DNA from 3 places in the Variovorax trehalosi genome. Region 2 is predicted to be linked to each of the others. Evidence: riboswitches for the same ligand, from Rfam matches in the RefSeq annotation. Region 2 holds a riboswitch; each other region holds the start of a gene.
What was found. A riboswitch is a leader RNA that binds a small molecule or an ion and turns the genes downstream of it on or off. The one in region 2 is predicted to bind glycine.

Region 1 (3,268 bases), on a different contig from region 2:
CGCGGCGGATGGCGCTGCAGTGGTCCTTCACGTAGAGCCAGTCGCGCACCTGCATGCCGTCGCCGTACACGGGCAGCGGCTTGCCGGCCAGGGCGTTGACGATCATCAGGGGAATGAGCTTCTCGGGGAAATGGAACGGCCCGTAGTTGTTCGAGCAGTTGGTGGTGACCACCGGCAGGCCGTAGGTGTGGTGCCAGGCGCGCACGAGGTGGTCGCTGGCGGCCTTGCTGGCCGAGTAGGGGCTGTTGGGCTCGTACTTGTTCTCTTCGGTGAAGGCCGGGTCGGTCTTGGAAAGCGAGCCGTAGACCTCGTCGGTCGACACGTGCAGGAAGCGGAAGGCCGCCTTCTGGTCGGCGGGCAGCGCATTCCAGAAACCGCGTACGGATTCGAGCAGGCGGAAGGTGCCCAGCACATTGGTCTGCACGAAGTCTTCGGGGCCGTGGATCGAGCGGTCGACGTGCGATTCGGCCGCGAAGTTGACCACGGCACGCGGCTTGTGCTCGGCCAGCAGGCGGTCGAGCAGCGCGCTGTCGCCGATGTCGCCCTGCACGAAGATGTGCTTCGGGTTGTCCTTGAGGGACGCGAGCGTCTCGAGGTTGCCCGCGTAGGTCAGCTTGTCGAGATTCACGACCGGTTCATCGCTCTGTGCGAGCCAGTCGAGTACGAAATTGGCGCCAATGAAGCCTGCGCCGCCGGTTACCAGGATCATGAGGTCCCCTGTTGTTGTCGAACGATCGCCGTCCGGCGAATGAACGGATGATTATCCCATCGGCCCAAGGGGCCGAACCCCGGGGTTGGCGCATCGCCGGTACCCACCTACAATCGCCCCCACTGCAGGAGAGCGGGCCACCCCGGTGGCCCTACCGAAGGCGCAAACTCCCATAAACGCTCAGGTCGGCCCGAACAGGGGGTCAGTACTGCATCACATCAAACGCCGTCTGGAGAGCCATCGCACCCGCAGGGATCGCGATGCACCGAAGGAGCAAACCCGTTGCAAAAGTGCAACAGGTGAATCTCTCAGGTACCGAGGACAGGGGGAGCGGCAACTTGGACGGCGGGCGTCCGGTTGCTTGCTATTGAATCAATAGCACACCACGCCCGCCATTCAAGCGCTGCACCTCAAAGGTACTTGCAATGCGCGTGATCGTTCTTGGCGCCGGCCTGCTCGGCGTGACCTCGGCTTACTACCTCCAGCAACTCGGCCACGAAGTGACCGTGATCGACCGGCAGGCCACCCCGGCCGCCGAAACCAGCTTCGCCAACGGCGGGCAGATCTCGGTGAGCCACGCCGAACCGTGGGCCAATCCCAGCGCACCGCTCAAGGTTCTGCAGTGGCTGGGCAAGGAAGACGCGCCGCTGCTCTTTCGCATCCGCGCCGACATGCGCCAGTGGCTCTGGGGCCTGCAGTTTCTGCGCGAATGCACGCCGGCGCGCACGAGGCACAACATCGAACAGATCGTGCGCCTGGGCACCTACAGCCGCGACATGCTGCAGCAGTTACGCCGCGACACGGGCCTCAGCTACGACCAGCGCACCCAGGGCATCCTGCATTTCTATACGACGCAGAAGGAGTTCGACGGCGCCCTCGCGCCCGCCGAGCAGATGCGCGCCCTCGGTTGCGAACGGCTGGTGATCTCGGCTGACGAGGCGGTGAAGATCGAGCCCGCCCTCGCCCACATCCGCCCCCAGCTGGCCGGCGCCACCTACACGGCTGAAGACGAATCGGGAGACGCCAACCGCTTCGCGCGCGAACTGGTCGGCCTCGCGGCCGCGGCCGGCGTGAAGTTCCTCATGAGCCACACGGTGACCGCGCTGCGCGAAGCCGGCGGCAGCATCGACCACGTCGAGGCGACCGACAACGAAGGCCGCTTCCAGCGCATCCGCGGCGACGCCTTCGTGCTGGCGATGGGTTCGCTCAGCCCGCTGTATGCGGCGCCGCTGGGCATCCGCCTGCCGATCTATCCGGCCAAGGGCTACTCGGTGACGCTGCCCGTCAAGGACGCCTCGAAGGCGCACCAGGTCTCGCTGACCGACGACGAGTTCAAGCTCGTGTTCTCGCGCTACACGTCCGAATCGGGCGATCGCCTCCGCATCGCCGGCACGGCCGAGCTCAACGGCTACGACCGCGACCTGAACCGCGTGCGCTGCGAAGCCATCGTGCGGCGCGTGGAGGAACTGTTCCCCGGCGCCGGCGACACCGAGCAGGCCCAGTTCTGGACGGGCCTGCGCCCCGCGACGCCGAGCAACGTGCCGATGATCGGCAAGACGAAGCTGCCGAACCTGTACCTGAACACCGGCCACGGCACGCTCGGCTGGACGCACGCCTGCGGCTCGGGCAAGTCGATCGCGCGGATCGTGAGCGGGCTTGTGCCGGAGGTGGATTTCGCGTTCACGGGCATGCTGGCGCCGCAGCCGCGCGTGCTGCAAGCAGCCTGATCGCGACCCGTCAATCCTTGCTGGTGAACACCGTCAAAACGCCGGTGTAGCCATACAGGTGATGCCGGGCGATTTCGCCCGCGGCGAAGAAGCCGACCAGCGGCACATCGCCCAGCGCGTGGCGCACGATCTGCAGCTCGGCGCCGGGCGCGCCGAAGTGCGGACCACCGCGCCCTGAACAGCTCACATACACCGCGCCCGCGATGCGGCGCGCGGGGTGAGGCGCCGCCTCCGCTTCGCCGGCGGCCACGGCACGGGCGGTGGCCAGCGTCTGTTCTTCGGGCTCCAGCTCTTCGCGAATCTCCGCGCAGATGCGCATCAGGTCCGCCCGCGCGGCCTGCGCATTGCGGCGGCAGAAAGTCAGCCGCATCCCAGCCTCGGCCGTGTCGGCGATCGCGATGCCGCGGCGCGTCGGGTCCAGGCCGATGATGTGGCGCACCAGCACGTCGGCGCCCAGGTCGCCGGTGCGGCGCACGCCGTCGCTGCCCGCGTCGGCCAGGCCCACCAGCGTGTTGCGCACCGCGTCGATGGCCTCCTGCGGGCGGTCGAGCGAGACCTGCAGGTCGGCCAGCAGCACGTCGAGCGCGGGCTCGCCGTCGAGCTTGAGCAGGAGGTTGCCGTCGGCCTCGGTGATCTCGCGCTCGCGCACGCCCGAGCGCAGCGGCTGGCAGCCCTGGGTGACGCGCGACACCAGCCGCACGCCCTCGCCGAACACCACGCCCGACAGGCCGCCCGAGAACACGCCCCCGGCCGCGCCATGGCCGCGGATGTTGCCGTTGCCGCCCACCGCGAATTGCAGCGCGCCGCCGCGACCTGAGGAGAGCCCACCGAA
Region 2 (3,268 bases):
CCGATCCAGCTCACGACCACGGCCGACAACTTCGACGGCAAGCGCTCGCTGGCCACCACGCGGATGTTCCTGTTCGACATCTGCGAGCGCATGTTCGTGCGGCGCGACCCGAAGTTCGCCCTGCAGATGCGCGACGCCCTGCGCGAAGCCCGCGACCGCGAGGCGATGCTGACCATTGCTGCGCTGATGCTCAGCGAAATCGAGAAGACGGCCGGCGCCGAGCGGGCCGAATCGCTGCGCGAGCGCATCGAGCGGCTGCTGCCGCCGGCGGAAGTGGTGCATTGACGCTGCATCTGCGCTTCCACTTCTGACGATCTGGCATCTCCCGGACACCGTGAAGATTCGGTCAGATTTTTCTGGATTTGATTTCTACTTTCTCGGGCGGACCATCGTCCACCATGACCCATTCCAGACGGTCGTTGAATATCTCGCGATATCGGTCATTGTTCGAGACATTGGCCTCGTTCATTTGATCCGGCATATCCCGGGCGCAAATTCCACTCCTGTTTGGCGTGCTGAACTCAACCCGGCAATGAGCAATCAGCAAAACCTCTATCGCACGAACTTCCGTGGTCTTGTTGTGGCGGGCAGCAATATGCAGCAAGGTATCTCCACATATGTCCACGGCTTTTGCATTTCCATTCAGATCATGTTTGAAAAAATGATGAACTGCGTCGACGTCGCCGGCAATGATCGCCGGCGTGATGGCTGCAAAACTTGGCATTGAATGCCATCAGCCGTTATTAACGTGGTCGCCACCTGCCGCGAGCTTTTCGTAGGCCTTGCTCTTGTCCGGCGCGCCTTCGAGCGCGGCGATGAGCCACGGTGGTTGCCGGCCTTTTGTTCCGCCTGTCCAGGTCGCGCTGGAATTGGGATCCTTGTAGACGGTGCCCTTCACATAGGCCTTGGCTTCCGATACACGACTGCCATTGGGTGAACGCGTACGTTTTGCTTCCGATTTGTCGTAGGGGTCGAGCGCGGATTTGCCCTCCGCAATGCTGAAGCCGGCTGCTTCGAGTTTCTTCGCATAGGCATCGGCCAGCACCTTCAATTCTTCTCCGCGCTTGGCCTGCAATGCCAGTTCCAGTTGGGCCCGTTCATCGTCCATTTCCTGGATGCGCTTCTGGATATCCGCGAAGCTCATATTTCTGGCATCTGTCATTCTTTGCGTTCCTTTGGGGATGTGTTGATGTGCCCAATATGCTAGTGCCAAAAGAAGAGGCTCACCAGACGGATTTGTCCAAGCCTTGGTGCGGTTTTGCCGCACCGCACTGATGACACCGAAATCCCGCGCAAACGTCTTGAGCTCCGACGTCGGGCGATTCGTCCACTACACTCGGCAGGGTCAGGAGAGAGCCCCGCGCGACGGGGCCGCCGAAGGCGCAGGGGATCCCCGAACGCTCAGGCAAAAGGACTGACAAGGCGCCGGTTCACACCGGCGTTTCCTTGCTGGAGAGAGGCCGTTGCATGCTTGCATTGCACCGGCCCACCGAAGGAGCAAACCCCGATCGTGGGGCGAATCTCTCAGGTAAAGCGGACAGCAGGGGTGGCCCGTGGCGTTGCAGCCATGGATTTCGACTGCCCCTTTGGAGTGCCTCCGGTGACTTCTCCCGCTTCCGACGCCCAACTTCTCAAGACACCGCTGTACGACCTCCACGTGGAGCTCGGTGCCCGCATGGTGCCCTTCGCCGGCTATTCGATGCCCGTGCAGTACCCCTCCGGTTTGATGGCCGAGCACAAGCACACGCGCGATGCGGCCGGCCTTTTCGATATTTCCCACATGGGCCAGCTGCGCCTGGTCGGCCCCGACGCCGCCGCCGCCTTCGAAACCCTGATGCCCGTCGACGTGATCGACCTGCCCGCCGGCAAGCAGCGCTACGGCCTGCTGCTGAACGACGAGGGCGGCATCCTGGACGACCTGATGTTCTTCAACGAGGGCCACGGCTCGATCTTCGTGATCGTGAACGGCGCCTGCAAGGCGGCGGACATCGCGCACATCCAGCAGAAGATCGGCACGCGCTGCGAGGTGCAGCCCCTGCCCGACCACGCGCTGCTCGCGCTGCAGGGCCCGCAGGCCGCAGCCACGCTGGCGCGCCTTTCGCCCGGCATCGAGCGCTTCGTGTTCATGACGGGCGGTGCGGTGCAGATCGGCGGCATCCCGGCCTTCGTCACGCGCAGCGGCTACACGGGTGAGGACGGCTTCGAAATCTCCGTGGCCGGCAAGGATGCCGACGCCCTCGCCCGCCTGCTGCTGGCGCAGCCCGAGGTCAAGCCCATCGGCCTGGGCGCGCGCAACTCGCTGCGGCTGGAAGCGGGCCTCTGCCTCTACGGCAACGACATCGACACCACCACCACGCCCGTCGAAGCCTCGCTCAACTGGGCGATGCAGAAGGTGCGCCGTGCGGGCGGTGCGCGCGAAGGCGGTTTCCCGGGCGCGGCAAAGATCCTCGCCCAGCTCGCTGCCACCACCGCAGGCGCGGCCGGCCACACCGACCACGACACCCTCAAGCGCAAGCGCGTCGGCCTCGTCGCGCTGGAACGCATTCCGGTGCGCGACGGCACGGTGCTGCAATCCTTCGAAGGCCAGGACATCGGCATCGTCACCAGCGGCCTGCTCGGCCCGAGTGCCGACCGTTGCGTCGCGATGGGCTACGTGGCCACCGCGTTCTCCGAGCCCGGCACGCGCGTGCAGGCCATCGTGCGCGGCAAGCCGGTGCCGATGGAAGTCTCGACCATGCCCTTTGTGCCGACCCGCTACTACCGCGGCTAGGCTCTGCCACTTATTCAATTTTTTCCACGAGGAGTTTTCCCATGAGCATCAAGTACACCAAGGACCATGAGTGGGTCTCGGCCGAAGGCGGCGCTGCCACCGTCGGCATCACCGTGCACGCGCAGGACGCGCTGGGCGACGTCGTGTTCGTCGACCTGCCCGAAGTCGGCAAGACCTTCGCGCAGGGCGAAGTCGCCGGTGTCGTCGAATCGGTGAAGGCCGCGGCCGATGTGTTCATGCCCGTCTCGGGCGAGATCACCGAAGTGAACGAAGCGCTGCGCGCCGACCCGTCGCTCGCCAACAGCGACCCGCTGGCCAGCGGCTGGTTCTTCAAGGTCAAGCTGAGCGAGCCCGCGCAGTTCGACGCCTTGCTCGACGCCGCTTCTTACGACAAGTTCGCAGCCGAATCCTGATCCACCGCGTTCCCCCGCCTTTCCTTCTTCTCCTCAAGCCTTCACCGCCATGCCGATTCCCGCCCTTCCCTCTTTGCAAGAACTA
Region 3 (3,268 bases), on a different contig from region 2:
ATGGGGAGGAACGCGTAGGTCGCCAGGAGGGGCGCCTCGTCGGTCAGGGTGTAGACGATGGTGGGTTGCTTCGTGCTCATGCGCTTGCTTCCGTAAAGCTGAGGGGGTCGGGGTGGCGGGAACTCCCGCCGAAGACTCCGGCGGGATCTGACCGCCGGAATCCGCGATTGTCGCCGGGCGGCGACCCGCCCGGACAGCCGGCGGGGTTATCTCCCCGCGCAAGGCTCTGTCAATGGAGGGGCAGCTCGATCGTGGCGGCCAGCGGAACCTCGTCGATCCGCGCGGCGCTGGCGACGAGGAGGGCACGGCCCGGCTGGCCTGCCAGGTCGGCCAGTGCGCTCCAGAGGCAGCGCACCGAGCCGGCGTCCAGCGCCGCGGTCGGCTCGTCCAGCAGCACCAGCGGGCGGCCCGAGGCGAGGGCGACGGCCAGCCACACCTTGCGCTTCGAACCCGTGGAGAGCATGTACATCGGCTTGTCGAGGTGCGGGGGCAGCGAAAAGCCCTCTACCAGGGCCTGCCAGAGGTCTTCGTCGAAGTCGGCGTCGCTTTCGCGGAGGGTTGCGGTGCAGGCTCGCGCGGTGACCTGGTCGAAGCGGTCGGTGGCCGGGTCGACGAAGAACACGTTGCGGCGGTAGCCCTCGGGCGAGGCGTGGAGGCTCGTGCCTCCGACCGTCAATTGGCCTTTGGTCGCCGGCAGCACGCCCGCGATCACCTGGAGCAGCGCCGACTTGCCGGCGCCGGTGTCGCCGTACAGCAGGGTGACGCCGGGGCCGATGGAGGCGTTCCAGCCGGCGGCAATCGCGGGCTGGTCGGGGTAGGCGAAGCCGATGTCCTGAAGACGGAGGACGGGTAGGGGCGAGGGTGCATTGTTCACGAGGCGAGGTTTTACCTCATCGAATGCGTGGCCGAGTGGCACGTAATCTGCTTGAAGGAAAGTCATCCAGGAGAAATGCCGGCTCGATGCTTCGAGTTAGTGCATTACCGAAGGCGATAGCCCAGAACGCTCAGGTCCCAAGACTGGATATTTACTAACGCTGGAGAGCGTTGCCCGGAGCCGGTAGAGGTTCCGAGGGCAGCCGCCGAAGGGGCAAGCCATGCGCGATGGGCGCGCATGGTGAATCTCTCAGGCCAAAGGACAGCAAGGGCACTCGCGCTACGGCGCGGGCTGCCCTTGTTCGCTTCTGGAGCCTTGTTGTCATGACTTCCATTTCGAACGCCTCGTGCACCACGGTCATCGGCTTTGCCATGGCAGTGCATGCGCGTGGCCGAAGCCTTGCATTCCTTCTTTCTTTTTTCAACCGGAGAACCGACATGCTGTCCAAGAGAAACCTGATGAAAACCATCCTCGCAGGCGCGGTGTTCGCGGCCGCTGCGGCATCGAGCCTTGCGCAGGATGCGGGCAAGGTGCTGCGCCTGGTGCCGCAGTCCGACCTGAAGATCCTCGACCCGATCTGGACCACCGCCTTCGTCACGCGCAACCACGGCTACATGGTCTATGACACGCTCTTCGGCGTGGACGAGCGGGGCAAGGTGCTGCCGCAGATGGTCGACAAATACACGACCAGCGCCGACGGCAAGACCTGGAACTTCACGCTGCGCAAGGGCCTTGCCTTCCATGACGGCAAGCCCGTCACCTCGGACGACGTGCTCGCCTCCCTCAAGCGATGGGGCCAGCGCGACGGCCTGGGCCAGAAGATGTTCACCGCGCTCGACAAGGCCGAGACCGTCGACGCCAACAGCTTCAGGCTGGTCTTCAAGGAGCCCTTCGGCATGGTGCTCGATGCGCTGAGCAAGCCTTCGTCGAACCCGCCTTTCATCATGCCGGCGCGCGTGGCCGCCACGCCGGCCGACAAGCAGATCGACGACGCCACCGGCTCTGGCCCCTACATCTTCAAGAAGGACGAATACCGCCCCGGCGAAAAGATCGTCTACCTGAAGAACACCAAGTACGTGCCGCGCACCGAGGCGCCTTCCGGCACGGCCGGGGGCAAGAACGTGTACGTCGACCGCATGGAGTGGATCGTGCTGAAGGACGCGCAGACGCAAGCCAATGCGCTGGCCAACGGCGAGGTCGACATGATCGAGTGGGTGCCCTCCGAGCAGTACACCGCGCTCAAGAACAACCCCGCCGTCACGCTCGACAGCCCCGTCTCGAAGGGCTCGTTCGCGCTGCACCTGAACCACCTGATTCCGCCCTTCGACAACCCGAAGATCGCGCAGGCCGCCTTCATGGCCATCAACCAGGAGGCGCTGATGCGCGCCCAGTTGGTGCACAAGGAACTGTACAACAGCTGCGCCTCCATCTACCCCTGCGGCTCGGCCTTCGCGTCCGACAAGACCGGCTACTTCACCGGCAAGCCGCAGTTCGAGAAAGCCAAGGCGCTGCTCAAGGAGGCAGGCTACGACGGCAAGCCCGTGGTGCTGATGTACCCGGCCGACTTCGCGGTGCTCAACAAGTTTCCGCCGGTGATGGCGCAACTGCTCAAACAGGCCGGCTTCAACGTCGACATGCAGTCGATGGACTGGCCCACGCTGGTCACGCGCCGCGCCAAGAAAGACCCGGTCGACAAGGGCGGCTGGAACCTCTTCATCACCGGCTGGGGCATTGCCGACAACATGAACCCGATGTTCTTCGCGCCGCTGACCGGCAATGGCGAGAAGGGTTGGTTCGGCTGGGCCACCGACGACAAGCTGGAACAACTCAAGTCCGACTTCCTCGCGAGCGCCGACGAACCGAAGCGCAAGGAACTGGCCACGGCCATCCAGCAGCGCGTGTACGACACCGGCATCTATGCGCCCATCGGCGAATACAAGCCGCTCACGGCCTACCGCAAGGGCGTGGTGAGCGGCGTGGTGCGCTCGCCGGTCGGCGTGTTCTGGAACCTGAAGAAGAACTGAGACAGCTGGAATCAGGGAGTCACCCATGCTGCTCTTTCTTGCACGTCGCATTCTCTCGACCGTTCCGGTGCTCGTCATCGTCGCGCTGATCGTGTTCCTGATGCTGCGGCTCGCGCCCGGCGACCCGGCTGCCGCCATCGTGGGCGACAGCGGCACCAGCGAGAACATCGCCCGGGTGCGCGAGCAACTGGGGCTCAACCAGTCGCTGCCGGTGCAGTTCTTCCACTGGAGCGTGCAACTGCTGCAGGGCAACCTGGGCGAGTCGTACTTCATGAAGAAAACGGTGGTGGAGCTGATCGGCCAGCGCATCGAGGCCACCGTGTCGCTCGCGGCGGTGACGCTGGTGGCGACCATCCTCATCGCGGTGCCG

Region 1: another riboswitch for glycine. It lies ahead of ACSFA7_RS18670 (D-amino acid dehydrogenase); the one in region 2 lies ahead of gcvT (glycine cleavage system aminomethyltransferase GcvT).
Region 3: another riboswitch for glycine. It lies ahead of ACSFA7_RS23740 (ABC transporter substrate-binding protein); the one in region 2 lies ahead of gcvT (glycine cleavage system aminomethyltransferase GcvT).

The regions. Positions count from the first base shown of each region.
Region 1 covers NZ_JBPJZG010000004.1:683,169-686,436, reverse strand. Annotated here, with positions in the region: gene rfbB (dTDP-glucose 4,6-dehydratase) at 1-709, opposite strand, end outside; glycine riboswitch at 825-917, shown strand; glycine riboswitch at 929-1,044, shown strand; gene ACSFA7_RS18670 (D-amino acid dehydrogenase) at 1,135-2,436, shown strand; gene ACSFA7_RS18665 (FIST signal transduction protein) at 2,447-3,268, opposite strand, start outside.
Region 2 covers NZ_JBPJZG010000001.1:595,633-598,900, reverse strand. Annotated here, with positions in the region: gene ACSFA7_RS02815 (hypothetical protein) at 1-285, shown strand, start outside; gene ACSFA7_RS02810 (ankyrin repeat domain-containing protein) at 347-724, opposite strand; gene ACSFA7_RS02805 (hypothetical protein) at 734-1,162, opposite strand; glycine riboswitch at 1,345-1,419, shown strand; glycine riboswitch at 1,440-1,551, shown strand; gene gcvT (glycine cleavage system aminomethyltransferase GcvT) at 1,601-2,770, shown strand; gene gcvH (glycine cleavage system protein GcvH) at 2,812-3,183, shown strand; gene gcvP (aminomethyl-transferring glycine dehydrogenase) at 3,233-3,268, shown strand, end outside.
Region 3 covers NZ_JBPJZG010000006.1:380,799-384,066, reverse strand. Annotated here, with positions in the region: gene ACSFA7_RS23750 (NADP-dependent isocitrate dehydrogenase) at 1-80, opposite strand, end outside; gene ACSFA7_RS23745 (ABC transporter ATP-binding protein) at 230-874, opposite strand; glycine riboswitch at 1,025-1,149, shown strand; gene ACSFA7_RS23740 (ABC transporter substrate-binding protein) at 1,312-2,898, shown strand; gene ACSFA7_RS23735 (ABC transporter permease) at 2,924-3,268, shown strand, end outside.